DNA from 4 places in the Enterobacter sp. H2G27 genome. Region 1 is predicted to be linked to each of the others. Evidence: predicted binding sites of a transcription regulator. Region 1 holds the regulator's gene; each other region holds the start of a gene.
The links. The regulator Fur, encoded in region 1, represses iron uptake genes when iron is present. The targets are predictions, from matches to a motif close to ATAATAATGAGAACNACTATCAA.
Positions count from the first base shown of each region.

Region 2: a site for Fur is predicted at 2,706-2,728, ahead of sodA (superoxide dismutase [Mn]). Genes of this name have one in related genera too.
Region 3: a site for Fur is predicted at 1,345-1,367, ahead of exbB (tol-pal system-associated acyl-CoA thioesterase). Genes of this name have one in related genera too.
Region 4: a site for Fur is predicted at 3,500-3,522, ahead of sufA (Fe-S cluster assembly scaffold SufA). Genes of this name have one in related genera too.

Region 1 covers NZ_JBSVSI010000001.1:1,015,124-1,020,181, forward strand. Annotated here, with positions in the region: gene chiP (chitoporin ChiP) at 1-545, shown strand, start outside; gene chiQ (ChiQ/YbfN family lipoprotein) at 593-919, shown strand; gene fur (ferric iron uptake transcriptional regulator) at 1,012-1,458, opposite strand; gene fldA (flavodoxin FldA) at 1,750-2,280, opposite strand; gene ybfE (LexA regulated protein) at 2,436-2,723, opposite strand; gene ybfF (esterase) at 2,852-3,625, opposite strand; gene seqA (replication initiation negative regulator SeqA) at 3,809-4,357, shown strand; gene pgm (phosphoglucomutase (alpha-D-glucose-1,6-bisphosphate-dependent)) at 4,382-5,058, shown strand, end outside.
Region 2 covers NZ_JBSVSI010000001.1:4,206,289-4,211,346, forward strand. Annotated here, with positions in the region: gene cpxA (envelope stress sensor histidine kinase CpxA) at 1-1,163, shown strand, start outside; gene yiiM (6-hydroxyaminopurine reductase) at 1,266-1,940, opposite strand; gene sodA (superoxide dismutase [Mn]) at 2,012-2,632, opposite strand; gene ACW9E7_RS20055 (oligosaccharide MFS transporter) at 2,795-4,060, opposite strand; gene ACW9E7_RS20060 (alpha-galactosidase) at 4,105-5,058, opposite strand, start outside.
Region 3 covers NZ_JBSVSI010000001.1:3,561,931-3,566,988, forward strand. Annotated here, with positions in the region: gene ACW9E7_RS16830 (cytoplasmic protein) at 1-80, shown strand, start outside; gene exbD (TonB system transport protein ExbD) at 122-547, opposite strand; gene exbB (tol-pal system-associated acyl-CoA thioesterase) at 552-1,283, opposite strand; gene metC (cystathionine beta-lyase) at 1,535-2,722, shown strand; gene yghB (DedA family general envelope maintenance protein YghB) at 2,866-3,525, shown strand; gene ACW9E7_RS16855 (AraC family transcriptional regulator) at 3,574-4,473, opposite strand; gene yqhD (alcohol dehydrogenase) at 4,668-5,058, shown strand, end outside.
Region 4 covers NZ_JBSVSI010000001.1:1,602,385-1,607,442, forward strand. Annotated here, with positions in the region: gene ACW9E7_RS07585 (biofilm/acid-resistance regulator YmgB/AriR) at 1-180, opposite strand, end outside; gene ACW9E7_RS07590 (hypothetical protein) at 209-529, opposite strand; gene ycgZ (regulatory protein YcgZ) at 534-773, opposite strand; gene ACW9E7_RS07600 (diguanylate phosphodiesterase) at 1,111-2,331, shown strand; gene ACW9E7_RS07605 (MerR family transcriptional regulator) at 2,520-3,248, shown strand; gene sufA (Fe-S cluster assembly scaffold SufA) at 3,562-3,930, shown strand; gene sufB (Fe-S cluster assembly protein SufB) at 3,939-5,058, shown strand, end outside.

The sequences.
Region 1 (5,058 bases):
TTTATGATGGCACCGCGTGGCTGCAGGCGCTAACCTTCGGCTATAAGGTCGGTCAGGTTGATTTACGTCTGGAAGGAACATGGGTGAAGGCGGAAGGGCAGCAGGGCTACTTCCTGCAGCGTATGACCCCGACCTATGCCTCATCCAACGGTCGTCTTGATATCTGGTGGGATAACCGCTCAGACTTCAACGCCGACGGCGAGAAAGCGGTCTTCTTCGGCGCAATGTACGACCTGAAAAACTGGAACCTGCCTGGCTGGGCGGTGGGCGCTTCTTACGCTTACGCCTGGGATGCAAAACCTGCCGATATGGCAACTCCGGACGCATACTACGATCCCAACTATCGCCTGAAAGAGTCTTCTTACAGCCTCGATGCTATCTATACCCTGCAGGATGGCCGCGCGAAAGGCACAATGTTCAAACTGCACTTCACTCAGTATGACAACCACTCCGATATCCCGAGCTACGCGGGCGGTTACGGCAACATCTTCCAGGATGAACGTGACGTGAAATTCATGGTTATCGCACCGTTCACTATCCTCTGATGAATCTTCCGGCGGGTTAGATCCCGCCGGACCGGAGACTGCATATGATGAAAAAAATCGTAATCGTCGCGTTACTGGCATCAGGGCTGGTGGCGTGTGCTCAGAGTGAGGCACCGAAAGAAGATTCCCGGCTGAAGGAGGCCTATAGCGCCTGTATTAATACAGCAGAAGGATCGCCGGAGAAAATTGAAGCCTGTCAGAGCGTGCTGAACGTGCTGAAGAAAGAGAAAGCGCATGAGCAGTTTGCGACGCGGGAGAATGTCCGCGTGATGGATTACCAGGCCTGTATCCAGGCGCGTAAAACCGGTAACGATCAGGAAGTGGCCAAGCGTTGCAATAAGATCTGGAACGAGATACGCAACAATAATAAATAAGTTGTTTTACGCCCGGTGGCGCTGCGCTTACCGGGCTTTTTTCTGGCAAAAAAAAGCCAACCTTTCGGCTGGCTCAGAGTATGAACACTTGCTTATTTTGCGTCGTGCGCGTGGTCATCTTCGCGGCAGTCGCCTTCAGCGCAGTGACCGTAAAGGTACAGGCTGTGGTTGGTCAGGCGGATACCGTGACGCGCGGCGATTTCACGCTGGCGCGCTTCGATGGAATCATCGCTGAATTCAATGACCTTGCCGCAGTCGAGGCAGATCAGATGATCGTGGTGCTGCTGCTGGGTCAGTTCGAAAACAGATTTACCGCCTTCGAAATTATGACGGGTGACAATGCCCGCGTCATCAAACTGGTTCAGCACGCGATAGACGGTAGCCAGCCCAATCTCTTCACCCATGTCGATAAGACGTTTATAAAGGTCTTCCGCACTGACATGGTGATTGTCTGGACCCTGAAGCACTTCGAGGATTTTTAACCGAGGAAGCGTAACTTTCAGGCCAGCCTTCTTTAATGCGGTATTGTTGTCAGTCATGCGGAATCTGTCCTGTTGCTAAACGATTCACTTCTGTAGGAAGTGACAGAAAATGCACCTGGGATAATGCGTCTCATTATAGAACTGCCATGGCTAAATGAAAACTGCAAGTCTCAGGCAAAATATGCTTATAAAAATGGGGTATCACCAACAAACTTGCTCAATGGAAAACCACATTTTATCAGGGAGACATTGTACAGGTCTGGGCGAAAAAGTTAAAAGATTGTAGCAATTAATTTAATCGGTTTGACCTGGTGCGCGGGCGCAACCGCCGTTGCGCCGCGAGAAAAATCAGGCGTTAAGAATATCGTCCAGGTGCAGTTCTTCACGGATCTGCTTAACCCATTTCTCAACGCGCTCTGCGGTCAGTTCTGGCTGACGGTCTTCGTCGATGGCCAGACCCACGAAATGATCGTCATCGGCCAGGCCTTTAGACGCTTCGAAGTGGTAACCAGCGGTCGGCCAGTGGCCTACGATAACCGCGCCGTTCGGCTCAATGATGTCGCGGATGGTCCCCAGCGCGTCACAGAAATACTCAGCGTAGTCTTCCTGGTCACCGCAGCCAAACAGGGCAACCAGCTTACCGTTGAAGTCCACTTCTTCCAGCGTCGGGAAGAAATCATCCCAGTCGCACTGGGCTTCACCGTAGTACCAGGTTGGGATACCCAGCAGCAGAATGTCATAGCCTTCCAGATCTTCTTTGCTGCTCTTGGCAATGTCATGCACATCAGCAACGTCTTTACCGAGCTGTTTTTGAATGTTTTTTGCGATATTTTCGGTATTGCCGGTATCACTGCCAAAGAAAATGCCGATGATTGCCATGAGTAAAATAACCTCTTGAAACTTAATAGTATGGTGGCGCAATTCGGCCACGGATAAGGGCAATAATAGCAGAACTGGCAACCCTGCGGAAACAGCTATCGCGCAGGACTGCACTCTGTGCTACATGAAAAGGGTAATAAAGAGGATTTTCAGACTTATGCCTGGCTGCGTAACGTCTCAAGCTGGGCGATTAACATCTCTTCAATGAGCTCGCTGCGGCTGATATTTCGCGCGTCAGCCAGCTCGTTCAGCGCATCGACGGCGTCGGCGTTAAGCTTCAGTTCGACACGCTTAAGCCCGCGATTTTTATCGCGTTTAAGCTGATTGCGTTTATTGATACGCAGCTGTTCATCGCGCGAAAGCGGATTCGTCTTCGGTCGTCCCGGGCGACGCTCATTCGCGAACAGATCTAGTGTCGTACGGTCCGTTTGTTCTTTGGCCATGATTCTGAGACTTCGGGGGAAACACGCCGCCCTGCTAATGCCCGGGCGATAAGCGCGCCATCATACATCACCAAAAACGGCACGCCAACGACTGGAAGCCCGCAGCCTTCCAGTCGCTTTCTTTTTAATCAATTTGTCGTATCAGCGAGATAGCGGCGAATGGCGCGCAGCACGGCGTCAGGTTTTTCCGCATGCACCCAGTGCCCGGCACCGGCAATCACGTGGGCGCGAGCCTGCGGGAATTGGGCCAGCAGCGTGTCGCGGTACGCGTCGGTAACGTAAGGAGAGTTACCGCCGCGAATAAAGAGGGTAGGGTGCGGCCAGGCGGGGACGGTTTCCCAGCCCACGATGTTGTTGTACTGGTTCCAGAGCACCGGCACGTTAAAACGCCATTGGCCGTCAACAAACGACTTCAGCAGGAACTGGACTACGCCTTCTTCATCAAGATGCTCACGCATGACGGCAGCCGCCTGCTGGCGTGTCGCGACGCCCGCTTTGGTGACCGCATTGATGGCGGCAAAAATTTCGTCGTGGCGGCGGACGTCGTAATCCACGGGCGCAACATCAATTACAACCAGGCCGTTAATACGCTCCGGGGCCAGTGCCGTCAGGGCCATCACCGCTTTGCCACCCATTGAATGCCCGATGAGGGTCACCTTTTGCAGGTCGTTGGCATCCAGCGTATCCAGCAGATCCTGCGCCATCGCCGCGTAGGTCATCTCGTCGGATCGGCCGGAAAGACCGTGATTGCGCATATCGACCTGTAAAATATCGTGGTCAGTAACCAGATCGCGCGCCAGCACGCCCAGGTTATCCAGGCTGCCAAAAAGCCCGTGAACCAGTACGATGGGAGAATTATTGTTCGGCGATTGTGCAGTTTGCGCTCGGGTATTCAATTTCATGGCAAAGTTCTTTTTTTACGTATGTCAGGTTAGGGTATCATGTTGACCATTCTGCCGCCCGGCTGCAAGGTTCCAGTTTAATCTGACTTTTGCCGCCAACCTGGTTTGACGCTATCCGCTGTTGGGATTTGACCTTATAATCCCAATGACTTGTATTCAGATAAGATATCGCACTGGATTAAGATGAAAACAATCGAAGTTGATGACGAACTCTATCAGTATATTGCCAGCCAGACGCGGCATATCGGGGAGAGCGCGTCCGACATTTTACGGCGCATGCTTAAAATTTCCGCCGCTTCACAGCCTGCTACCCCAGTCACCAAAGATGTCGTGTCTCAGCCAAGCGTTGTTGCACAAGCAAAACCTGCCGTGACGCCGGCAAAAGATAAAGTGCGTGCGATGCGCGAGCTGCTGCTCTCCGATGAATACGCGGAGCAGAAAAAGGCGGTTAACCGCTTTATGCTGGTGCTGTCTACACTTTACTCACTGGATAACAAAGCGTTTGCTGAAGCGACCGAGTCGCTGCACGGTCGTACTCGCGTCTATTTCGCGGGCGACGAGCAGACGCTGCTGCAAAATGGCAATCAAACCAAACCCAAACATGTTCCTGGCACCCCGTACTGGGTGATCACCAATACCAATACGGGCCGCAAGTGCAGCATGATTGAACACATCATGCAGTCCATGCAGTTCCCGGCGGAATTGATTGAAAAGGTTTGCGGTACAATTTAACCCTTGCATCAGAAGGACCCGGTAATGGCAAATCACAGCCGTGCAGGCCAACCTGCACAACAAAGCGATTTGATTAACGTCGCTCAGCTGACCGCGCAGTATTACGTGCTGAAGCCGGTCGTGGGCAACGCAGAACACGCAGTGAAGTTTGGTACATCTGGTCACCGCGGCAGCGCGGCGCGCCACAGCTTTAACGAACCGCACATTCTGGCCATTGCTCAGGCCATTGCGGAAGAGCGCGCTAAAAACGGCGTTACCGGTCCGTGCTACGTGGGGAAAGATACCCATGCCCTGTCTGAACCGGCGTTCATCTCTGTTGTGGAAGTGCTGGCGGCAAACGGCGTTGATGTGATTGTTCAGGAGAACAACGGCTTCACCCCAACGCCTGCGGTCTCTAACGCCATCCTGGTGCACAACAAAAAAGGTGGCGCGCTGGCTGACGGTATCGTTATCACGCCATCCCACAACCCGCCGGAAGACGGTGGTATCAAATATAACCCACCTAACGGTGGCCCGGCAGACACCAACGTCACCAAAGTGGTGGAGGATCGCGCGAACGCGCTGCTGGCTGATGACTTGAAAGGCGTGAAGCGCATCTCTCTGGATGCGGCCATGGCGTCCGGTCACGTGAAAGAGCTGGATCTGGTTCAGCCGTTCGTGGAAGGCCTGGCGGATATCGTCGATATGGCGGCCATCCAGAA
Region 2 (5,058 bases), 3.2 Mb from region 1:
TGTTTCGCGCTATCGACAAGTGGGCGCCGCCCGGACAACGCCTGCTGCTGGTGACCAGCGAAGGCCGCGTGATTGGGGCCGATCGCAATGAAATGCAGATTATCCGCAACTTCATTGGCCAGGCGGATAACGCCGATCATCCCCAGAAGAAGAAATATGGGCGCGTAGAGATGGTGGGGCCTTTCTCCGTCAGGGACGGAGAGGATAATTATCAGCTCTACCTGATTCGCCCCGCGAGCAGCTCCCAGTCCGACTTCATCAACCTGCTGTTTGACCGCCCTCTCCTGCTGCTGATTGTTACTATGCTGGTCAGCTCGCCGCTGCTGTTATGGCTGGCGTGGAGCCTGGCAAAACCGGCGCGTAAGCTGAAGAATGCCGCCGATGAGGTGGCACAGGGTAACCTGCGACAACACCCTGAACTGGAAGCCGGACCGCAGGAGTTCCTTGCCGCCGGGACCAGTTTTAACCAGATGGTGAGCGCTCTCGATCGCATGATGACCGCACAGCAGCGCCTGTTGTCGGATATCTCGCACGAGCTGCGCACCCCTCTAACGCGCTTACAGCTTGGCACCGCGCTGCTGCGCCGCCGCAGCGGTGAGAGCAAAGAGCTGGAGCGTATCGAAACCGAAGCTCACCGCCTGGACAGCATGATCAACGATCTGCTGGTCATGTCCCGCAATCAGCAGAAAAACGCGCTGGTTAGCGAAACGGTGAAAGCGAATCACCTCTGGCACGAGGTGCTGGACAACGCGGCATTCGAAGCAGAGCAGATGGGCAAATCCTTCACCGTCAACTTCCCACCGGGCCCGTGGCCGCTCTACGGTAACCCCAACGCGCTGGAAAGCGCGCTGGAGAATATCGTGCGTAACGCCCTGCGCTACTCGCATACGAAGATTGAGGTGGCGTTCTCGGTGGATAAAGACGGGATCACCGTCATTGTCGACGACGACGGTCCTGGCGTCAGCCCGGAAGATCGCGAGCAGATTTTCCGTCCGTTCTATCGTACCGATGAGGCGCGCGACCGGGAATCGGGCGGCACGGGACTGGGTCTGGCGATTGTTGAAACCGCCATGCAGCAGCACCGCGGCTGGGTGAAAGCCGACGACAGCCCGCTGGGTGGACTGCGGTTAACGCTGTGGCTACCGTTGTATAAGCGTTCTTAGTTTTCCCCTCATCGTACCCCTCTCCCCATAGGGGAGAGGTGACTGCTTAGTGAGGTTTTTTCACCCTCGCCCCTTTGGGGAGAGGGCCGGGGTGAGGGGCAGTTATTTCCCCCACAATCTCCGCGAATTATCTTCGATCTTGCTGCTTAAACGCCGCTTCTGCATCGTTCTCGTCCAGCTGGTCGATAGCCCCGCCGCCGACAGCAGGCGGTGATACTGTTCGTCGTCAAACGGCATATGCCAGGCAATGGCGCAGGCGTCATAAACAGACACATCGCTCAGGCGCGACGCCAGTTCAAGCGGGGCGTCCGCTGAAATCTGCCCAGCCAGCACCACGCGATACAGCCAGCCGGTTTTACCCGCTTTTTGCAGCTGGGCCGACATATTCTGAATACCGAAATGGTAGTTGAGCTTGAAGCACGGCGAGCGTGGCTGCGTCACCTGGATCAGGGCATCGCCCCAGCGGTAGATATCACCGATAAAAACGTTCTTTTCGGTGAGCCCTTCGGTTGAGAGATTCTCGCCAAACGCGGGGGCGACGAAGAGATCCGCCTGCTCGGGGAACTCGGTTTTCCAGTACTGATAGTGTTCGCGCGGATAGTGGCACAGCGCGCGCTCCGGCCCGCCGTGGATCTTCTTTTCGGCCTGCTCGTCGCCAGCAAGCCCGAGGTCGGTCAACGTCAGCTCACCGTCGACCTGAATTTTGGCGATGGCGCTCGGGCGGCTGCCGTCGTACTCCCTTACCTTGCCTGTAAATACATTCACCGGATAATGCATCGCTGCCTCCATTACGCAGATACAAAAAAAGCGAGCCATCAGACTCGCTTCTCACAGGCGTCAATGCAACCTTATTTTTTAGCGGCGAAACGCGCTGCTGCTTCGTCCCAGTTCACCACGTCCCAGAACGCTTTAATGTAGTCCGGACGACGGTTCTGGAATTTCAGGTAGTAAGCGTGTTCCCACACGTCCAGACCCAGGATTGGGAAGCCGGATGCGCCAGAGATCGCTTCACCCATCAGCGGGGAGTCCTGGTTAGCAGTAGAAACAACCGCCAGTTTGTCACCTTTCAGTACCAACCACGCCCAGCCGGAGCCGAAGCGGGTTGCAGCGGCTTTCTCGAACTCCGCTTTGAAGTTGTCAACGGAACCGAAGTCGCGCTCGATAGCCGCTTTCAGGTCGCCCTGCAGGGTGGTACCGGTTTTCAGGCCTTTCCAGAACAGGCTGTGGTTTGCGTGGCCGCCCGCGTTGTTACGCAGCACGGTTTTCTTGTCCGCTGGCAGCTGGTCCAGCTTGGTGATCAGCTCTTCAACAGGCAGGTTAGCGAACTCTGGCAGGCTTTCCAGCGCGGCGTTCGCGTTGTTCACGTAGGTCTGGTGATGTTTAGTGTGATGGATTTCCATCGTCTGCTTGTCGAAATGCGGTTCCAGTGCGTCGTAGGCATACGGCAGGGATGGCAGTGTATAACTCATAATCCTCTCCATTATTGTCGGGCGGCACAGCTGTTAATGCCGCGTAAGCAGTTGGTTCATTATAGTTAATTAAATGATATTGAAAATGATTATCAATGCCGTAGTTTTTATAAGGTTATTCATTTTTTGACCAACGCAGGAATAGTGAATGTGTTCAGGGCGTTAATGGACTTCCAGCGCCTTATTGCCTGCCGCAATCTCCTCCCTGCTGCTGAGCGTAAACGCCGACACCACCGTAATCGCCAGCACGAAACAGCCCAGCATCAGGTATGTCTCCTGGAAACCGATCCGGTCATACATATTTCCGGCAAACGCGGAGAGGAAGATCGCTGCCGACTGTTTGGCAAACTGGAAGCCAATCAGGTAGATAGTCGCCGAAAGACGCGTATCAAACACCCCGGTGATGTACTTGAAGGCCCCCACCAGCAGGAACGGCACCTCCAGCGCGTGCAGCATCTTCAGGGCAATCACTTCTACGGCGGTGGTGGCAAACGACGAGCCGATAATGCGCGTCGCCATAATCACCCCGGCGATGAGCAGCGTGTTTTTCGCGCCGATGCGGTTAATGATCCATGGTGAACAAAACATGATGATCGCGTTGCAGATTTCCCCGGCAGTGGTCGCAAAACCAAAGGCGCGAGTGCCCTCCTGCGGCGTGGCGAAGAACGTTTTGAAGAAGGTAGCAAACTGCTGGTCAAAGACGTCATAGACGCAGGCCACGCCAATCACGTACAGAATAAACATCCACATCCTGCGCTGACGGAACAGGCTAAAGACCGTTTTCGCGGTGATCTGCGGCTGGTTGGCACCCAGCGCATTCATCACCTGCGCCGTCTGGTTGGGTCTTGGCTTTGCGACCACCAGCAGCAGCATCAACAGCAGCGCCGCCGCCGAACCCATCCAGAAAACATACGACGGATCGATGCCGAACAGGATCCCGCCCGTGGAGGCGCATAGCCCCCAGCCGAGGCAGCCAAACATGCGCGCCTTACCGTACTCAAAAAAACTGTTACGGCTCACGCGTTCAATGTAGGCCTCAATGGCCCCTGAGCCCGCCGAAAAGACAAAGCCGATATACATGCCGCCGCTCAGCGCGCCCAGCCAGATGTTGGATTTTAGTAACGGCGCGAAGACGTAGAGGAAGAAAGGGGCAAACAGGAACAGCAGCACGGAGATGATCCACAGCAGGTGTTTTTTTAGCCCCAGTTTATCCGAGATCACCCCAAGCACCGGCTGGAAGGCAATGGCCGAGAGTGAGATGCAGGAAAAGACGATGCCGGTATGGGTTTTGTTCAGGCCGATGATATCCGACAGCCAGATCGGCAGGAACGGAAAGCAGGTGGCCATGATGAAGAAGTAGAGAAAGAAGAACAGCCCGAAGATCCAGAAGTTAGGGTTGTCTTTGTGGGTACAGGTTGTTGTGTTCATTATTTTTATCCTCAACGGAGGGCCGGCTGCCCGGCCCGTCACCTTTACACGCGTTCAACGCCAATCAGAACGGCGGTTTCCGGATCCAGAATCGGCAGCGCAATGCCCGCCTGCATCAGCCACTCGCCGCTCGCCGTTTGCGGTGTTTCCATCCATGCCGGCAGCTTGCGCATGGTATGGCCTCCTTCACCGGTAATGTGAATATCAGGGTGATCGAGCAGCGAAATACGATACTGCGCGCTGGGCTCAAGCCCCGGCATGCGCAGCGGCATCATCAACGTGTAGTCCGGCATGGCGAGCTGGCTGACGATAAACAGCCCCTGCGTTTTATCTTCGCTCACAATACCCTGTGCCAGCGTACTGGCATCCGGCATATCCACGCGCCATTGTGTGCCCTGATGAATAACCTCGCGCCACTGCCTGTACAGCGCGGCGTAACGGCGATAGCCTTCGCGCTCCTTCTCATCGACGGTGAGGGGATCAAGTTCCAGCCCCATATGGCCAAACAGCGCCGTTAGACCGCGAAATTCAATGCTGTGCTGGCGGAAGGTGGCGTGACATTTATGATGACCGATATGCGCCCCCATCACCTCCGGCGGAAAGAAATAGCTCATGCCGCGCTGGATGGTGTTGCGCTCCAGCGCATCGTTGTTGTCCGAGGCCCAGAAGCGGTGGCAGCGCGTCAGCACCTCATAATCAATTCGCCCCCCGCCGGAGGAGCAGGATTCAAATTCGACGTGCGGAAAACGCTCGCCCAGCACGTCCAGCAGGCGATAAAACTGGCGGGTTTGCGCGTCGGCGGCGGCCTTCCCGTCGTGACCCGGCTGTACCAGCTCACGGTTCATGTCCCACTTCACGTAGTCGACCTCATGTTCACCCAGAAGCCAGCTCATGCGCTCCACCAGGTAATCAAACGCCTGCGGAATGTTCAGGTTAAGCACCAGCTGGTGCCGCCCGGTATGTTGCCTATAGCCGGGCAACGCCAGCACCCAGTCGGG
Region 3 (5,058 bases), 2.5 Mb from region 1:
CAAACGTCACCTGCGTTGCGCTTGATGAGGACGCGCTGGCAAATCCTTCTGCCGCACCAACGAATAACAAAAGCGCATAACCGACAGGCATAAAAAAAGCCGGCTTTCGCCAGCTTCTTTATCACTTCGAGGCCGCCTTTTCTTCGCCGACCAGTCCAATCTTCAGGTAACCCGCCTGATGCAGCGTGTCCATTACCTTCATCATGGTTTCATAATCAACGGTTTTATCCGCACGGAAGAAGACCGTAGTGTCTTTCTTTCCGCCCGTAAGCTGCTCCAGCGCCGGGATGACTGAGTCGGCCGTCACCGGGTCGTTCCCGAGGAACATGGATTTATCCGCTTTCACCGACAGGTAAATAGGCTTCTCCGGGCGCGGCTGGGGCTGGCTGGAAGATGCCGGCAGATTCACCTTCACATCCACCGTCGCCAGCGGTGCAGCTACCATGAAGATAATCAGCAGAACCAGCATGACGTCGATAAACGGCGTCACGTTGATTTCATGCATTTCGCCGTTATCGTCCAGATTTTCGTTTAGACGCATCGCCATACTATTAACCTGCGCGCAGTTTAGACGCCGCATGCACCGGCTTAACCGAGCTGGCATTCAGATCGAGATCGCGACTTTGCAGCAGCAGAACCTGCGCGGCAACGTCTCCAAGAGTCGCTTTATAGCTGCCAATCATACGCGCGAAGATATTATAGATGACCACCGCCGGGATAGCGGCAACCAGACCGATTGCTGTCGCCAGCAGCGCTTCTGCGATACCCGGCGCCACGACCGCCAGGTTGGTAGTTTGGGTCTGCGCGATACCGATAAAGCTATTCATGATGCCCCAGACCGTGCCGAAAAGACCGATGAACGGTGAGATCGCGCCGATGGTAGCCAGATAACCATTGCCGCGCCCCATGTGTCGGCCAACGGCCGCAACGCGGCGCTCCAGGCGGAAACCGGTACGCTCTTTGATGCCTTCGTTATCTTCACTGCCTGCGGAGAGTTCCAGCTCGTTCTGCGCTTCATTCACGAGCAGGGTAGTCAGGCTTTTCGCGTGGAAAGATGAGGTCATATCTGAAGCCTGATCCAGAGAGCGGGCTTCAGCCAGCTGCTGCTGTTCCCGCTTCAGGCGACGCTTCTGCGAAAGCAACTCGGCACTTTTGCTGAAGAAGATAGCCCAGGTGACAACGGACGCCAGAATCAGGCCGATCATCACAATCTTAACCACGATGTCAGCATGCTGATACATGCCCCAAACGGAGAGATCCGTCTGCATCAAATTATTACCCACTCTGTATCTCCAGGACGCAAATCACAAAATCTGAGCGTAATAATATCAAAACGTCGTCGAATTGATAGTAGTTCTCATTAGTATTTGCATGGTGCCGTAATTTTCGCTCACTTTCCTTGCGCTTACGCAGTAAAAATTTCTTATGCGGTTTTTTGCTAATATTTTCTGCTTATTCGATAAGCCTCGGGGTGCAGTTTTTTCCAATCGTGGTAGTCTGGACGTCCAGACGTATAAAAACAGGGTTAGCGAACATGACAAAGAAGCATCTTGATACCACGCTGGTACAGGCAGGACGCAGCAAAAAATATACTCAGGGATCGGTCAACAGCGTGATTCAACGAGCCTCCTCGCTGGTGTTTGACACCGTTGAGGAGAAAAAAAACGCCACGCGTAACCGCGCGAAAGGCGGGCTGTTTTATGGCCGTCGCGGCACGCTAACCCATTTTTCTCTGCAGGAAGCGATGTGCGAGCTGGAAGGCGGCGCGGGCTGTGCGCTCTTCCCGTGCGGGGCGGCGGCGGTCGCCAACACCATTCTGGCGTTTGTGGAACAGGGCGACCATATCCTGATGACCAACACCGCCTATGAACCCAGCCAGGACTTCTGCACCAAAATCCTCAGCAAACTCGGGGTAACGACCGGCTGGTTCGACCCGCTGATTGGTGAAGGCATTGCCGAACTTATTCAGCCAAACACGCGCATTGTGTTCCTGGAATCTCCGGGGTCGCTCACCATGGAAGTTCACGACGTGCCGGCTATCGTGAAGGCCGTACGCAGCAAAGCGCCAGAGGCGATCGTTATGATTGACAACACCTGGGCGGCAGGCGTGCTGTTCAAAGCGCTGGAATTCGACATTGATATTTCGATTCAGGCGGCAACGAAATACCTGATAGGCCACTCTGACGGCATGATTGGTACTGCGGTCTCCAACTCGCGCTGCTGGGATCAGCTGCGTGAAAATGCCTACCTGATGGGCCAGATGGTGGATGCCGACACGGCCTACATGACCAGCCGCGGTATCCGCACGCTGGGCGTTCGTCTGCGTCAGCACCATGAAAGCAGCCTGAAGGTCGCCGAATGGCTGGCGCAGCATCCGCTGGTTGAGCGCGTGAATCATCCCGCATTACCGGGTAGTAAAGGCCATGAGTTCTGGCAACGTGACTTTACGGGCAGCAGCGGGTTGTTCTCATTCGTACTGAAAAAGCGGCTGAATAACGACGAACTGGCGAGCTATCTGGATAATTTTACCCTTTTCAGCATGGCCTACTCCTGGGGCGGTTTTGAATCCTTGATCCTAGCTAACCAGCCGGAACAGATCGCGGCCCTTCGCCCCGGGGGTGAAGTAGACTTCAGCGGTACCCTGATACGACTGCATATCGGTTTAGAAAATGTTGACGATCTGATTGCCGATTTAGCAGCAGGGTTCGAGCGTATCGTGTAGAGTGCTGGCTGAAAATGTACTCTCTGGACGCTTTTGTGGACACGGCAATGAGAAAAGTCTGCATGAGTTGCGCCCGGGATCAAACCCGACGGGCGAATAAGGGAGTACAATAGCGCTATATCTGCTGTTCCACAGGAAAGTCCATGGCTGTTATTCAAGATATTATCGCGGCGCTCTGGCAACACGACTTTGCCGCGCTGGCGGATCCTCACGTCGTCGGTATCGTTTACCTCGTGATGTTCGCAACTCTGTTTCTGGAAAATGGATTACTGCCAGCCTCGTTTTTACCCGGTGATAGCCTGCTTTTACTTGCCGGGGCGTTAATCGGGAAAGGCGTCATGGACTTCACGCCAACGATGGTTATTCTCACCTCCGCAGCCAGCCTGGGCTGCTGGCTGAGCTATCTTCAGGGCCGCTGGCTCGGGAATACCCGCGTCGTAAAAGGCTGGCTGGCGCAGTTACCGCATAAATATCATCAGCGTGCGACCTGCATGTTCGATCGCCACGGCCTGCTGGCATTGCTGGCGGGGCGTTTCCTGGCGTTTGTTCGCACCCTTCTGCCGACGATGGCGGGCATTTCCGGTCTGTCGAACCGCCGCTTCCAGTTCTTCAACTGGCTGAGCGCCCTGCTGTGGGTGGGTGTAGTCACCACGCTTGGCTATGCGCTGAATATGATCCCTTTTGTGAAACACCACGAAGATCAGGTGATGACCTTCCTGATGGTGCTGCCGATGTTCCTGCTGGTGGCGGGTCTGGTGGGAACCATCGCGGTGGTGATTAAGAAGAAGTACTGCAGCGCATAATTCAACAAAGCCGGGTGGCGCTGTCGCTTACCCGGCCTGTGTTTCACCTCAGGCTCCCTGCATCGTTCTGATACGTGACGCATCCTCTCCCGGCGTGACGCCGAAATAGCGCTTAAACTCCCGACTGAACTGCGACGCACTTTCATAGCCCACCCGCATCGCCGCCGCGCTGGCCTTCATGCCGTCGTGGATCATCAACATCCGCGCCTTATGCAGCCGGTAGGTTTTGAGGTACTGCAGCGGAGAGGTGCTGGTCACCGACTTAAAGTTATGGTGAAACGCCGAAACGCTCATATTGGCTTCCGCCGCCAGCTGGTCGACGCTGAGGTTTTCCGTGTACTGGCTTTCGATACGCTTGAGCACGCGGCTTATCAGGCTGAAGTGGGTCTGTCGGCTCACCAGAGCAAGTAACGCGCCGCCGCCCGGGCCCAGCAGCACGTGGTAGAGAATCTCGCGGACGATCTGCTTGCCCAGAATACGCGCGTCCAGCGGCCTCTCCATTACGTCCAGCAGACGCTCAATGGCGCAGAGGATCTCTTCAGACAGCGTCGCCGAATTAATCCCGCTCGAGGCCATCGAAGGCTGGAAGAGTTCATCTTCGCCAATCTCCATCAGCAGCTCCTGCAGCTGGAGGATGTCGACATTGACGCGAATACCCGCCAGCGGAACCGCCTCCGTCGCGAAGGTTTCACATTCAAAGGGTAAAGGTACCGTCAGGAGAAGATATTCATTGGTGTCGTAGCGGAACACGCGCTCGTTGATATAGCCAATTTTATGGCCTGAAAAGAGAAAAACGATGCCCGGCTGGTACATGACCGGCGTGCGCGTCCCCGGCTGCGTGCCATAGAGCAGGCGAATATCCGGCAGCAGATCGCTGGCACGATTCTCATTATCTATCAATCTCTTAATCTTCACAGTGAGCTGCTGGCAGATAGCCTCACGGTTCATCTTGCGTTACTCCGGGTACGGTTTTCGACGCTAACAGTGTGCGTCGTTTTCCGCGCTTTCTCCAGCGCTTTGTAGAAATGGGCAAGACATCGGCAGGAATGTGCATTGAGGGGATAGCCCCGGACGGCCACAATGTGCAGCATCAGGTCGCCCTCTGCGCACCACGGTTTTTCACCCACTAAAGGGAACGAGCAATGAACAACTTTAATCTTCACACCCCAACCCGCATTCTGTTTGGTAAAGACGCTATCGCTGACCTGCGCGCGCAGATCCCTGCTGACGCCCGCGTACTGATCACCTACGGTGGCGGCAGCGTGAAAAAAACCGGCGTACTGGATCAGGTTTATAGCGCGCTGGACGATCTGGACGTGCGTGAGTTCGGCGGTATCGAACCAAACCCGTCTTACGAAACGCTGATGAACGCGGTGAAAATCGCCCGCGAAGAAAACGTCACCTTCCTGCTGGCCGTCGGCGGCGGCTCCGTACTGGACGGCACCAAATTCATCGCTGCGGCAGCGCACTACGCTGACGGCATCGATCCGTGGCACATTCTGGAAACCCGCGGCAGCGACATTAAAAGCGCCA
Region 4 (5,058 bases), 590 kb from region 1:
CCAGAGGATGATCGCCTTATTAGACAGATGCCCCTCGGAGGCCAGAACACAGCGTACTGCAGTAGAAAAAACAGCGGACTCTTCAGCAAAACGATCGCCTGCGTGACGGAAGTATTCCGACAGCGCACTGTCTAAAAACGCAGAATGATATTCGGGTTGAAGCTGAATATTTTGTCTCATTTGTTCTCACCGTAGCTGTTAATTGCAGTCAATGTATTTTCTTTGGATCGGACGGTTTTCCACTTCCAAACAACGGCACAACATTGTCCCGGTTATCGTTGAGAGGTCCCTCTCTTTTCGTTCGTCCTTGCGCGGTTCTGCGACGTGTAAAGGCGATGCTGTTTGAGCCGATCTCGGCAATCACCACCGCAAGTGTCTCCCGCCGCCGGGGATCCTTTTCATGTTCTTTCATGATCCGCAGACGCTGAAGCAATCCTTCGGTTGTTACCGGTCCCCGCTCTTTCAAAAGAGAGAGAACGGCTTCACCGATAAGCGTGTCGATCAGTTTGTCTGCGTTACTGCTCTTCATATCCTTACCGTTCGAAGAGCAGACCAAGCAGCTTGTGGTAATGCTCTTCCTCTTCCGGGCCATCGGCCTTTTCGAGGCGGCTGAGCAATTTTGTACAAAGCGATTTGCGATTCAGATTTCGCCCGTCGCTGAGAATTTCAACAACCACCTGGCCCAGCGTCTCCTGCTGGGTAGGAAGCACGGCTTTTTCGAAGTACTGTGCGATTGCTGCTGCGGAATCTGCGACGTAACCTTTCTGCTGCATGTTTCGCTCCTGTAAAATTTTGTAATCAGTAACGTTACATTTAAGGTATACATAATTTCCAAATCTGTACATTAAAAATGTACAGATTTTTAATATTTCTTCGATATATTTTATAAAGTTCTTTATATTCAGTTAGTTGTATTTGTGTGGTGGAGAGGTAATATTACAGGATATATTGTACAAAATGGTCGAGGGCTGTTAAGTTGTACAGCCAGGAAAAACGTTTCTTAAATTGCCGTAAACGGTTGAGATGTAAATTATTTGTCAGGCAATTAATGTGCTATAAATGAACCTTATCCACCTCTTTTGTGGCCAAACCCCTAACCCCAGGAATCGCATGCTCACCACCATCATTTACCGCAGTCATATCTGCGAGGACGTACCAGTGAAAGCCCTGGAAGTCATGGTTGCTGCTGCAAATAGTAAAAACCAGCAATCCAATATCACGGGGATCCTGCTGTTTAATGGCACACATTTTTTTCAGCTGCTTGAAGGGCCAGTGGAACACGTTTCTGCCATCTATGAGCAGATTTGCAACGACCCTCGCCACCACAACGTAGTGGAGCTGATGCGCGATCACGGACCTGTCCGTCGTTTTGGCAACGTGGGCATGGAGCTTTTTGATTTGCGCCACTTCGACAGGGACGAGGTGCTGCAAGAGGTGCTCAACAGGGGGACGACGCGCTATCAGCTGACGTACAACGACCGCCCGCTGCAGTTTTTCCGCACCTTTGTCGAGGCCACGGAAAAAGCGAACTATTTTGAACTGCCCCCTGCGGATTCCTGGGAATTTGTGCGCGAAGAGACGCGTCTGTCAGCGCAGCCCGAGGTGGTTGCGAAAGGGGCGGATTGCAGCTTCGCGTTCCAGCCGATAGTCGATCCGTTTATGCAGCAGGTCGTCTCCTGGGAGGCGCTTCTCCGCACGCCTGACGGCGGCGCGCCGGGAGTTTACTTCGCCAGTCTGCCGCGTGACGACGTGTATGCCTCGGATTTACAAAGCAAGCAGGTTGCGCTCTCCATGGCCAGCGCGCTGGGGCTACAGGACCAGACGTTATCCCTTAACCTGCTGCCGATGACGCTGGTCAATATTCCCAACGCCGTTGATTTCCTGCTCACCGCCATTGAAGCAAATGGGTTTGTACCCGAGCAAATTGTGGTGGAGTTTACCGAGAGCGAAGCCATTTCCCGATTTGATGAATTCACGGATTCGGTCAGGCAGTTAAAAAGCGCGGGCATCAGCGTGACGATCGATCATTTTGGTGCCGGATTTGCCGGGTTGCAGCTGCTGGCTCAGTTTCAGCCGGACAGAATTAAGATTAATCGCGATCTGGTCGCAAACGTGCACAAAAGTGGTCCCCGACAGGCCATTATCCAGGCGATTATCAAATGCTGTGCCTCGCTTGAGATCCAGTTCTGCGCGGTGGGGGTAGAGAAGGCTGAAGAGTGGATGTGGCTGGAGTCAGCGGGAATATCCCAGTTCCAGGGGCATCTTTTTGCCAGCCCGCGACACGGCGGTATTCCCGCGATTGCGTGGCCGGAGAAAAAGTTCGAATTCTGATAAAGCTGTACACAATCCGGCAGAGTTAACTGTACGAACGGCAAATTTTATACAACAATGTATTAACAGGTGGATGGAAAAGAACCCCGTTCACCGGTTCAAAATGCGGTCTTAGTTATACAAATAGTGTGTACAATCTGATAAGGTTGGTGCAGTTAGGTATGGAAGTTCTGAGCGTGAGGGAGTTAATGGCCTATTACAGTATCGGCGAAGTGGCCGAACGATGCGGTATCAACCCCGTTACGCTGCGTGCCTGGCAGCGCCGTTATGGATTGTTGAAGCCGCAGCGCAGCGAAGGGGGCCATCGTCAGTTTGACGATGAAGATATCCTGCGTATCGAAGAGATCAAACGCCTGATGAAAAGCGGCGTCTCGGTCGGAAAAGTCAAAGCCTTGCTGGAAAACAAAGAAGTATTGACTCAGGGCAACTGGGTTTCATTCCAGGAAGAGATGATGACCGTTCTGCGTTACGCCAGCCCGGCAAAGCTGCGTGCCAAAATTGGCGAGTTCCGCCGCGATCACGCGATAGACGCGCTGATTGACAATATTATTTCTCCCGTCCGTCAGCGCATGAACCAGGACCAAAATACCGTGCGTCACATGGCAAGCCTGTTAGACGGAGTTCTGATTGAATTCGCGATTGCAAGCCTGGCGGAGTCCCGCAAGAAAGCCGGTAAAGACGCACTGTTGATTGGCTGGGAATGCGATGACCGCACCCACCTGTGGCTGGAAGCCGCGCGCCTGGCGCAGAAGGGCTGGCACATTGACGTCCTGGCGGAACCCATCGATTCGCCGCGTCCTGAACTGTTCCCCGGGCAAAAAATCTTCGTCTGGACGGGGAAATCCCCAACGCCTCGCCAGCAGGAACAGCTCGACCACTGGCGTGAACAGGGATTTGCTGTCGCATTTCATCATTGAGTATTAAGAGGCCTTAAGGGCCTTTTTTGTTTTTGTCATTTTCTGTGCAAAATCTATCTCAAAAATAGGCATTTCCGATGCATATTTTACTTTTCTTCTCTTCGTTATGAATGCCGCGACGAAATGCATTATTAATCAATGCATTGAACAAATACATCCATCCTGACTGCATCCTCTCACAGGGTCTATGCTTAATAAAACCAGGTAAAAAGGGCGCTTTAGCCGAATGCCCCTGCTGACAGAGGGTTGAAGTGATAATCGTTATCACTAACATGGTGTTATGCCCTGATGGCTTATCAGATGAGGTGGACCTATGGAACTGCATTCAGAAACCTTTAATCCTGCCGATTTCGCCTGGCGCGGCTTAACGCTCACGCCAGCGGCGGCGGCACATATTCACGAGCTGGTGGCGAAAAAGCCCGAGATCCTCGGCGTGCGTTTAGGCGTCAAACAGACCGGCTGCGCAGGTTTCGGCTACGTGCTCGACACCGTCACCGAACCCGAGAAAGATGACCTGGTGTTCGAGACTGACGGCGCGAAGCTGTACGTCGCGCTGCAGGCCATGCCGTTTATTGACGGCACCGAAGTGGACTACGTCCGCGAAGGCTTAAACCAGTTATTCAAATTTCATAACCCGAAAGCCCAGAACGAATGCGGCTGTGGCGAAAGCTTTGGGGTATAGGCGGTACTATGTCTCGTAATACTGAAGCAACGAGTGATGTAAATACCTGGAGCGGTGGGCACCTCAACTATAAAGAGGGGTTCTTCACCCAGCTCCAGACAGATGAGCTGGCGAAAGGCATTAACGAAGATGTCGTGCGGGCGATCTCGGCGAAACGTAACGAGCCCGAGTGGATGCTGGAGTTTCGTCTGAGCGCATTCCGCGCCTGGCTGGAGATGGAAGAGCCGCACTGGCTGAAAGCGCATTATGACAAGCTGAACTATCAGGACTATAGCTACTACTCCGCGCCCTCATGCGGTAGCTGCGACGACACCTGCGCCTCACAGCCCGGCGCGGTGCAGCAAACCGGCGCGGAAAACAGCTTCCTCAGCAAAGAGGTTGAAGAAGCCTTTAACCAGCTGGGCGTGCCCGTGCGTGAGGGGAAAGAGGTGGCGGTGGACGCCATTTTCGACTCCGTCTCGGTGGCAACCACCTACCGCGAGAAGCTGGCAGAGCAGGGGATCATTTTCTGCTCCTTTGGCGAAGCGATTCACGATCATCCGGAACTGGTGAAAAAGTACATTGGGACCGTGGTGCCTTCAAACGATAACTTCTTTGCGGCTCTTAACGCGGCGGTGGCCTCGGACGGCACCTTTATCTATGTACCGAAAGGCGTGCGCTGTCCGATGGAGCTTTCCACCTATTTCCGCATCAATGCCGAAAAAACCGGCCAGTTCGAACGCACGATTCTGGTCGCGGATGAAGGCAGCTACGTCAGCTATATCGAAGGGTGCTCCGCCCCGGTTCGCGACAGCTACCAGCTGCACGCGGCGGTGGTGGAGGTCATCATCCATAAAGATGCCGAGGTGAAATACTCCACGGTGCAAAACTGGTTCCCGGGCGACGGCAATACCGGCGGTATCCTGAACTTCGTCACCAAGCGCGCGCTGTGCGAAGGCGAAAACAGCAAGATGTCGTGGACCCAGTCTGAAACCGGCTCGGCCATCACCTGGAAATACCCGAGCTGCATTCTGCGCGGGGATAACTCCATCGGTGAGTTTTACTCCGTGGCGCTGACCAGCGGCCACCAGCAGGCCGATACCGGCACCAAGATGATCCACATTGGTAAAAACACCAGGTCGACCATCA